2 linked regions of the Streptomyces hawaiiensis genome follow. The main gene of each other region encodes a partner of the protein of the gene in region 2 in a complex. Links are inferred from orthologs where the notes say so. Each region holds a gene or a part of one and is shown on either strand. Other genes may lie near its edges.

What was found. The genes of interacting proteins can lie anywhere in the genome.
Region 1: the proteins of tig (region 2) and rpsG are in contact, whole or in part, in a crystal structure (PDB 3GTY), measured with the Thermotoga maritima proteins. The link is inferred for Streptomyces hawaiiensis from one-to-one orthologs. Residues at the interface, in WP_004081061.1 of Thermotoga maritima: Glu122, Val124, Val129, Leu130, Tyr133, Glu188, Gly259, Ile262, Tyr263, Glu266, Ser270, Glu273, Gln274, Glu277, Arg308, Gln311, Ile312, Ser315, Tyr316, Glu325, Arg329, Arg336, Leu363, Phe366, Trp367, Arg373, Leu377, Arg381, Leu384, Glu387; in WP_004081843.1 of Thermotoga maritima: Lys34, Lys52, Lys55, Glu59, Arg62, Gln63, Glu66, Asn67, Lys69, Val71, Arg95, Ala109, Lys110, Lys111, Gly112, Arg113, Pro114, Glu117, Glu121, Ile124, Ala125, Tyr127, Asn128, Asn129, Thr130, Gly131, Lys135, Asp139, Arg142, Met143.

What each region holds. Positions count from the first base shown.
Region 1 is NZ_CP021978.1:5,241,049-5,246,214, reverse strand. What follows is about bases 2,418-5,166. They hold rpsG (30S ribosomal protein S7), read right to left. Parts: upstream 4,153-5,166; coding sequence 3,682-4,152; downstream 2,418-3,681. Other genes in these bases: CEB94_RS24270 (DUF1707 and DUF4190 domain-containing protein), read right to left, coding at 4,847-5,166; rpsL (30S ribosomal protein S12), read right to left, coding at 4,155-4,526; fusA (elongation factor G), read right to left, coding at 2,418-3,642. Also shown: CEB94_RS24295 (hypothetical protein), read left to right, coding at 1-69; tuf (elongation factor Tu), read right to left, coding at 166-1,359; more of fusA, read right to left, coding at 1,516-2,417.
Region 2 is NZ_CP021978.1:3,027,255-3,031,079, reverse strand. What follows is about bases 1-2,902. They hold tig (trigger factor), read left to right. Parts: upstream 1-711; coding sequence 712-2,094; downstream 2,095-2,902. Other genes in these bases: CEB94_RS13945 (ATP-dependent Clp protease proteolytic subunit), read left to right, coding at 2,450-2,902. Outside these bases: more of CEB94_RS13945, read left to right, coding at 2,903-3,055; CEB94_RS13940 (ATP-dependent Clp protease proteolytic subunit), read left to right, coding at 3,168-3,825. UniProt on the Bacillus subtilis protein: Involved in protein export. Acts as a chaperone by maintaining the newly synthesized protein in an open conformation. Functions as a peptidyl-prolyl cis-trans isomerase.

The sequences.
Region 1 (5,166 bases), 2.2 Mb from region 2 along the record:
GGCTACTGCATGCAGCTGTACGTCTGCACCACCTCGTACGACCACCCGCATGTGCAGAACATGCAGTGACCCACCCCGGGTACGGCAAAGGGGCCCGCACGACCGAAGTCGTACGGGCCCCTTCGAGCCACTCAGGTCAGCAGACCCTCAAGCCAGTCCGAAGACTCACTTGTTGATCTTGGTGACCTGGCCGGCGCCCACGGTCCGGCCACCCTCACGGATGGCGAACTTCAGGCCCTCCTCCATGGCGACGGGCTGGATGAGCTCCACCTTCATCTCGGTGTTGTCACCCGGCATGACCATCTCGGTGCCCTCGGGGAGGGTCACCACGCCGGTCACGTCCGTCGTACGGAAGTAGAACTGCGGGCGGTAGTTGTTGAAGAACGGCGTGTGGCGGCCACCCTCGTCCTTGGACAGGATGTAGGCCTGCGCCTCGAACTCGGTGTGCGGGGTGACCGAGCCCGGCTTGATGATGACCTGGCCGCGCTCGACGTCCTCGCGCTTGATGCCACGAAGCAGCAGACCGACGTTCTCACCGGCCTGGCCCTCGTCGAGGAGCTTCCGGAACATCTCGATGCCGGTGACCGTGGTGGTGGTCTTCTCCTGCTTGATGCCCACGATGTCAACGGTCTCGTTGACCTTGAGGACACCACGCTCGATACGGCCGGTGACGACCGTACCGCGACCGGTGATCGTGAAGACGTCCTCGATCGGCATGAGGAACGGCTTGTCGACGTCACGCTCGGGCTGCGGGATGTTCTCGTCCACGGCCTTCATGAGCTCGAGGACGGAGTTGCCCCACTCCTTGTCGCCCTCGAGGGCCTTGAGCGCCGAGACCTTGACGACCGGCAGGTCGTCGCCCGGGAACTCGTACTCGGAGAGGAGCTCACGGACCTCGAGCTCGACGAGCTCCAGGATCTCCTCGTCGTCCACCATGTCGGCCTTGTTCAGCGCGACGACGATGTACGGAACGCCGACCTGGCGGGCCAGGAGCACGTGCTCCTTGGTCTGCGGCATCGGGCCGTCCGTGGCGGCGACCACGAGGATGGCGCCGTCCATCTGCGCCGCACCCGTGATCATGTTCTTGATGTAGTCCGCGTGACCGGGGCAGTCGACGTGGGCGTAGTGACGCGTCTCGGTCTGGTACTCGACGTGCGCGATGGAGATGGTGATACCGCGCTGGCGCTCTTCAGGAGCCTTGTCGATCTGGTCGAAGGCCGAGGCCTCGTTCAGGTCCGGGTACGCGTCGTGCAGCACCTTGGTAATGGCGGCCGTGAGGGTCGTCTTACCGTGGTCGATGTGACCGATGGTGCCGATGTTGACGTGCGGCTTAGTCCGCTCGAACTTCGCCTTCGCCACTGGGGTCCTCCTGGGGAGTGGTTCTGGTACGCCTTACTCATCGGCGCCAGGTGATCTTTGCTGGAAAGCCCGGGCCCCGGGGCACTCTCACCGCGATTGCGGCGGAATGCCCCTCAAGGCTCCGGAGTCAAGCCTACGGCGTGTAGACGCGGTGCGTTACTCGCCCTTGGCCTTCGCGATGATCTCCTCGGCGACGTTCCGCGGAACCTCGGCGTAGGAGTCGAACTGCATGGAGTAGCTCGCACGGCCGGACGTCTTGCTGCGCAGGTCGCCGACGTAGCCGAACATCTCCGAGAGGGGCACGAGGCCCTTCACGACGCGGGCACCGGCCCGCTCCTCCATGGCCTGGATCTGGCCACGGCGGGAGTTGATGTCACCGATGACCTCGCCCATGTAGTCCTCGGGCGTGGTGACCTCGACGGCCATCATCGGCTCGAGCAGCACGGGGCTGGCCTTGCGTGCGGCCTCCTTGAAGGCCTGCGAACCGGCGATCTTGAACGCGAGCTCGGAGGAGTCGACCTCGTGGTAGCCACCGTCGATCAGGGTGACACGCACGCCGGTCATCTCGTAGCCGGCGAGGATGCCGAACTGCATGGCCTCCTGCGCACCGGCGTCCACCGAAGGGATGTACTCCTTCGGGATACGGCCACCGGTCACCTTGTTCACGAACTCGTACGAGGCGTCGCCGCCCTCGATCGGCTCGATCGCGATCTGCACCTTGGCGAACTGGCCGGTACCACCAGTCTGCTTCTTGTGCGTGTAGTCGACCCGCTCGACCGCCTTGCGGATGGTCTCGCGGTACGCGACCTGCGGCTTGCCGACGTTGGCCTCGACCTTGAACTCACGGCGCATACGGTCGACCAGCACCTCGAGGTGCAGCTCGCCCATACCGCCGATGATGGTCTGGCCGGTCTCCTCGTCCGAGTGGACCTGGAAGGACGGGTCCTCCTCGGCCAGGCGCTGGATCGCGACGCCCAGCTTCTCCTGGTCGCCCTTCGACTTGGGCTCGATGGCGACCTGGATGACCGGCGCCGGGAAGTCCATGGACTCCAGGATGACCGGGTTCTTGTCGTCGGACAGCGTCTCACCGGTGGTGGTCTGCTTCAGGCCCATCACGGCGACGATGTCGCCGGCGCCCACCGCGTCGATCTCCTCACGCTTGTTCGCGTGCATGCGGTAGATCTTGCCGATGCGCTCCTTCTTGCCCTTGACGGAGTTCAGCACCGCGGTGCCGGACTCCAGGCGGCCCGAGTAAACCCGGACGAAGGTGAGCTTGCCGAGGTGCGGGTCGCTCATGATCTTGAACGCGAGCGCGGCGAGGGGCTCGTCCTCCGACGGCTTGCGCACGACGACCTGCTCCGGGTCCTTGACGTCGTGGCCCTCGATGGCCTCGACGTCAAGCGGGGTGGGCAGGTAGCGCACGACCGCGTCGAGCAGGGGCTGAACGCCCTTGTTCTTGAACGCGGTGCCGCAGAACACGGGGGTGACGGTGGTGCCGCCGCTCTTGCCGGACGCGATCGTGATACGGCGGATCGCGGCGTAGAGCTGCTCCACGGTGGGCTCGGTGCCCTCCAGGTACAGCTCCATCAGCTCTTCGTCGTTCTCGGCGACGGCCTCGAGCAGCTTGCCGCGGTACTCCTCGGCAGCCTCGGCGTGGGTGTCCGGGATGTCGACGGTGTCGTACATCTCGCCCTTGGTCGCCTCGGCCGACCAGACCAGGGCCTTCATCGTCACGAGGTCGATGACGCCCTTGAAGTCCGCCTCGGCACCGATCGGCAGCTGCATGACCAGCGGCTGCGCGCCCAGGCGGTCCGAGATCATGTCCACGCAGCGGTGGAACTCGGCGCCGGTACGGTCCAGCTTGTTGACGAAGCAGATACGCGGCACGCCGTAACGGTCGGCCTGACGCCACACCGTCTCGGACTGCGGCTCGACACCGGCGACACCGTCGAACACCGTCACGGCACCGTCGAGCACGCGCAGGGAGCGCTCCACCTCGACGGTGAAGTCGACGTGACCCGGGGTGTCGATGATGTTGATGGTGTAGTCGTTGTCCTCGAGCGGCCAGTGACAGGTGGTCGCAGCAGACGTGATCGTGATGCCACGCTCCTGCTCCTGCTCCATCCAGTCCATGGTGGCAGCGCCGTCGTGGACCTCACCGATCTTGTACGACACGCCGGTGTAGAACAGAATCCGCTCGGTGGTGGTCGTCTTGCCCGCGTCGATGTGGGCCATGATCCCGATGTTGCGGACCTTGGCCAGGTCAAGTGAAGTGGTAGCCATAAGGCTTCAGTCTTCTCTCGGTCTCGATGTGGGTAGCGACTACCAGCGGTAGTGCGCGAAGGCCTTGTTGGACTCGGCCATCTTGTGGGTGTCCTCGCGCTTCTTCACAGCGGCACCGAGGCCGTTGGAGGCGTCGAGAAGCTCGTTGAGCAGACGCTCGGTCATGGTCTTCTCGCGACGGGCGCGGGAGTAACCGACCAGCCAGCGCAGCGCGAGCGTGTTGGCACGACCGGGCTTGACCTCGATCGGAACCTGGTACGTCGCACCACCGACACGGCGGGACTTGACCTCGAGGGTCGGCTTGATGTTCTCCAGCGCGCGCTTCAGCGTGATGATCGGGTCGTTGCCCGTCTTCTCACGCAGACCCTCCATGGCGCCGTAGACGATGCGCTCGGCGGTGGAGCGCTTGCCGTTCAGCAGCACCTTGTTGATGAGGGAGGTCACCAGAGGAGAACCGTAGACCGGGTCGATGATGACCGGGCGCTTCGGGGCGGGGCCCTTACGAGGCATTCTTACTTCTCCTTCTTGGCGCCGTAGCGGCTGCGGGCCTGCTTGCGGTTCTTGACACCCTGGGTGTCGAGCGAGCCGCGGATGATCTTGTAGCGAACACCCGGCAGGTCCTTCACACGGCCGCCGCGCACGAGCACGATGGAGTGCTCCTGCAGGTTGTGTCCCTCACCCGGAATGTAAGCGGTGACCTCGATCCCGCTGGTCAGACGCACACGCGCGACCTTACGCAGGGCCGAGTTCGGCTTCTTCGGGGTGGTCGTGAACACGCGCGTGCAGACGCCGCGTCGCTGGGGCGAACCCTCGAGTGCGGGCGTCTTGTTCTTCTCGACCTTGTCCTGCCGGCCCTTCCGGACCAGCTGCTGGATCGTAGGCACTACTTCTCCGGTTTCTGTGTGCCGAATGGTGAAGCTAACCTGGAACATCTCCGACCCACGCGGTCGGGTGTGTCGAATCCGCGGAATCCCGCCGCCAGGCAGAAACGAGCGCGGATCACGGTGGCCGACATCAGCTCGCCGTGCGGTTCATGGCACACACGCGAGCCAGGGCACACCCCAGGCACAAGGTCTGAGCGTACCTACCGCATTCGCTGCGGTCAAAACAAATGGGCATCGCCCGCATCGCCATGGGGGACATGTCAAGCCCCCGAGCCGTTGTCGATCTTCAATTCGGTGGCGAGTGTCCGATATGCACTCCTTCAGGATGCTACGACGGACACCACCGTGAGCAACACCAGAACGAGTGCCCAGCCTGCCGTGGACAACCACCCGAGCACGAGCCCGGTCAGCGCGAGCCCGTCCCCCAGCTCTCCCCGGCTGCGGATCTCGGCCCGGGCCACATGCCCCAGCACGACCGCCGGAATCCCCGTCAGCCCCATCGTCGGCACGCACAGCAGCCCGCACACCCCGGCCGCGACGGCCTTCCCGTTGGTCCGGGGCCGCGGCACGGGCATGAACGTCGCCGGAACGGGCACGACCGAGGCCGACTGCGGCAGCGGCCCTTGCGGCAGATCCGCGA
Region 2 (3,825 bases):
CTGATCTATCAGCACGCGAGCGCCGCACGTGACCGGCTGATCGCTGACGCGCTGAGCGACCTGGTCGACAAGGGCCGCAAGCCCAGGCGGAAGCAAGATCAGGAGCCGGAGGGGCACGCGGGGGACACGCTGGACCGAACGCAGCCCCGGAAACACTCAGGGCCAGGCGGAGGAATGATCCTCTGACCTGGCCCTGAGCCATGAAGAGCGGGCGACGGGAATCGAACCCGCGTAGCTAGTTTGGAAGACTAGGGCTCTACCATTGAGCTACGCCCGCACACGACGCGCCGCAGGTCGGGTGACCGCGCGGCACTGAAGGCATCGTAGCGGGTCGGCCCCCTGCGTCGCACACCGCATTCCCGTCGGAGGCGACGCGGCACGCACCCTGTGGAAATGCGGCCGCGACACCGCCTGTCGGCATGTACCCTACGTGTCGCACCAGACGGGGTGTGGCGCAGCTTGGTAGCGCGTCCGCTTTGGGAGCGGAAGGCCGTGGGTTCAAATCCCGCCACCCCGACCAGCCACCCGATCACTCGCGTGATCGCCCATCCGGTCACTCACGTGATCGCCTTTTGGGCGGTGTAGTCGCTGCCGTTACTATGCAAGCTGCACGCCCGTGTGTCTCATCGTCTGCAGTCCTCCGGGCGGCGAAATCCGCCGGGCCGTTCTGGCCCCGGCAACCCAAGAAGTCAGCCACAAGGAGACCGAACCGTGAAGAGCGCCGTGGAGACCCTGAACCCGACTCGGGTTCGGCTCACTGTCGAGGTGCCCTTCGAGGAGCTCAAGGACAGCCTCGACGCGGCGTACAAGAAGATCAACCAGCAGGTCACGGTGAAGGGCTTCCGCAAGGGCAAGGTCCCGGCCCGGGTCATCGACCAGCGGTTCGGCCGCGGTGCGGTTCTGGAGGAGGCGGTCAACGACGCGCTTCCGAAGTTCTACACCGACGCGGTCAACGAGGCCGAGCTCAGCGTGCTGGGCCAGCCCGAGGTCGACATCACCGAGCTGAAGGACGGCGAGACGCTGAACTTCACCGCCGAGGTCGACATCCGCCCGACGATCGAGATCCCGGACTTCTCCGGCATCGAGGTCGAGGTCGACGCGGTCGAGGTCACCGACGAGGACGTCGACAAGGCCGTCGAGGAGCTGCGCGAGCGCTTCGCCTCCACGGCCCCGGTCGAGCGTGCCGCCGAGGACGGCGACGTCCTGACGATCGACCTGCGCGCCAAGGTCGACGGCGAGGTCCTCGAGGACGGAGTCGCCGACGGCGTTTCCTACACCATCGGCTCCGGCGAGCTGCTGGACGGCATCGACGACGCCGTGAAGGGCCTGGAGGCCGGTGGCGAGACCACCTTCACCTCCGAGCTCAAGGGCGGCTCCGCCGCCGGCAAGGAGGCCGAGGTCACCGTCAAGGTCACCCAGGTCGCCAAGCGTGAACTGCCCGAGCTGGACGACGAGTTCGCGCAGCTCGCCTCCGAGTTCGACACCATGGAGGAGCTGCGCGCGGACAGCCGCAAGCGCCTCGAGAACATGAAGCAGTACGACCAGGCCACGCAGGCCCAGGAGCGCGTCCTGGAGAAGCTGCTCGAGCTGGTCGAGGTCCCGGTCCCCGAGAAGCTGCTCGAGGACGAGATCAACACCCGCAAGCACAACCTCGAGCACCACCAGCTCGGCCAGATGGGCCTCGACCTCCCGAGGTACCTGGAGATCCAGGGCAAGAGCGAGGAGGAGTTCGACGCCGAGACCAAGGAAGCCGCGGTCAAGGGCATCAAGACCCAGTTCGTGCTCGACGAGCTCGTCAAGCAGGAGAAGCTGAACGTCAACCAGGAGGAGCTCACCGAGCACCTCATGCGGCGTGCGGCCTCCTCCGGCATGTCCCCCGACCAGTTCGCCCAGGCGGTCGTCGAGGGCGGCCAGGTTCCGCTCCTGGTCGGCGAGGTCGCCCGCGGCAAGGCCCTGGCCGTCGTGGTCGAGAAGGCCACGGTCAAGGACACCAACGGCGAGATCGTCGACCTCGACGACGAGGACGAGGAGACCACCGAGGCCTCCGCCGAGGAGACCCCGGCCGAGTCCGCCGAGGAGAAGACCGAGGGCTGAGTCCCGGCGTCGGTGAGGTTGTGAGGAAGGCCCTGGGGTGCGCCCCAGGGCCTTCTTGCCGCCCACAGGGGCCAGCGCACTCCAGGGGCGCGGGGAACCGTGCGACAAGCCCCCACCCGCCTGCGGCCCGGTGATTTCCGCACCACCCTCGACGAGACCGCACGGCCCCCGGCGGAGCCCCGCGCGCTACGCCCCCGGCGAACACTCCCATTCCCGGGATTCCCCGAAGGGACCCGCGCGTTAGGGTCCATGAATACGAGGGCAGTGGAGTCCCCGAACGGCTCCTAGCCCCTAGGGAAACGTGAGACGGCCCGGCGCCGTCGTAAGACGAGCAGGTGGATACGTGACGAATCTGATGCCCTCAGCCGCCGGCGAGCCTTCCATCGGTGGTGGCCTCGGTGACCAGGTCTACAACCGGCTGCTCAACGAGCGGATCATCTTCCTCGGCCAGCCGGTCGACGACGACATCGCGAACAAGATCACCGCACAGTTGCTGCTCCTTGCCTCCGACCCGGAGAAGGACATCTACCTGTACATCAACAGCCCCGGCGGTTCGATCACGGCGGGCATGGCGATCTACGACACCATGCAGTACATCAAGAACGACGTGGTGACCATCGCCATGGGCCTGGCAGCCTCGATGGGCCAGTTCCTGCTCAGCGCGGGCACCCCCGGCAAGCGCTTCGCGCTGCCGAACGCCGAGATTCTGATCCATCAGCCCTCCGCCGGCCTCGCCGGCTCGGCCTCGGACATCAAGATCCACGCCGAGCGGCTGCTGCACACCAAGAAGCGCATGGCCGAGCTGACCTCCCAGCACACCGGCCAGACGATCGAGCAGATCACCCGCGACTCGGACCGCGACCGCTGGTTCGACGCCTTCGAGGCCAAGGAGTACGGCCTCATCGACGACGTGATGACGACGGCCGCCGGTATGCCGGGCGGCGGCGGCACCGGGGCCTGAGCGGTCCCCACGGGGCCTGTGGCGCCCCGTGAGGCCCACGGAGCCCTTCCCGGGCCCCGAGCGACCCCAGACAGCCCCAGCCGACCGCCTCAGCCCCTTCTCAGGAGACACCGTGAACCAGTTCCCCGGCAGCGGGATCTACGACCGTATGCACGCCGTGCAGGACATGAGCGCCTCCCAGGGCCGCTACACCGGCCCGCAGGCCGAGTCCCGCTACATCATTCCCCGCTTCGTCGAGCGCACCTCCCAGGGCATCCGCGAGTACGACCCGTACGCGAAGCTCTTCGAGGAGCGCGTGATCTTCCTCGGCGTCCAGATCGACGACGCCTCCGCCAACGACGTCATGGCACAGCTGCTGTGCCTGGAGTCGATGGACCCCGACCGTGACATCTCGGTGTACATCAACAGCCCCGGCGGCTCCTTCACGGCGCTCACCGCGATCTACGACACGATGCAGTACGTGAAGCCGGACGTCCAGACGGTCTGCATGGGCCAGGCGGCCTCCGCCGCCGCCGTCCTGCTGGCCGCCGGTACGCCGGGCAAGCGCATGGCCCTGCCGAACGCGCGTGTGCTGATCCACCAGCCGTACAGCGAGACCGGCCGCGGTCAGGTCTCCGACCTGGAGATCGCCGCGAACGAGATCCTGCGGATGCGCTCGCAGCTGGAGGACATGCTGGCCAAGCACTCCACCACGCCGGTCGAGAAGATCCGCGAGGACATCGAGCGCGACAAGATCCTCACGGCCGAGGACGCGCTGAGCTACGGCCTGA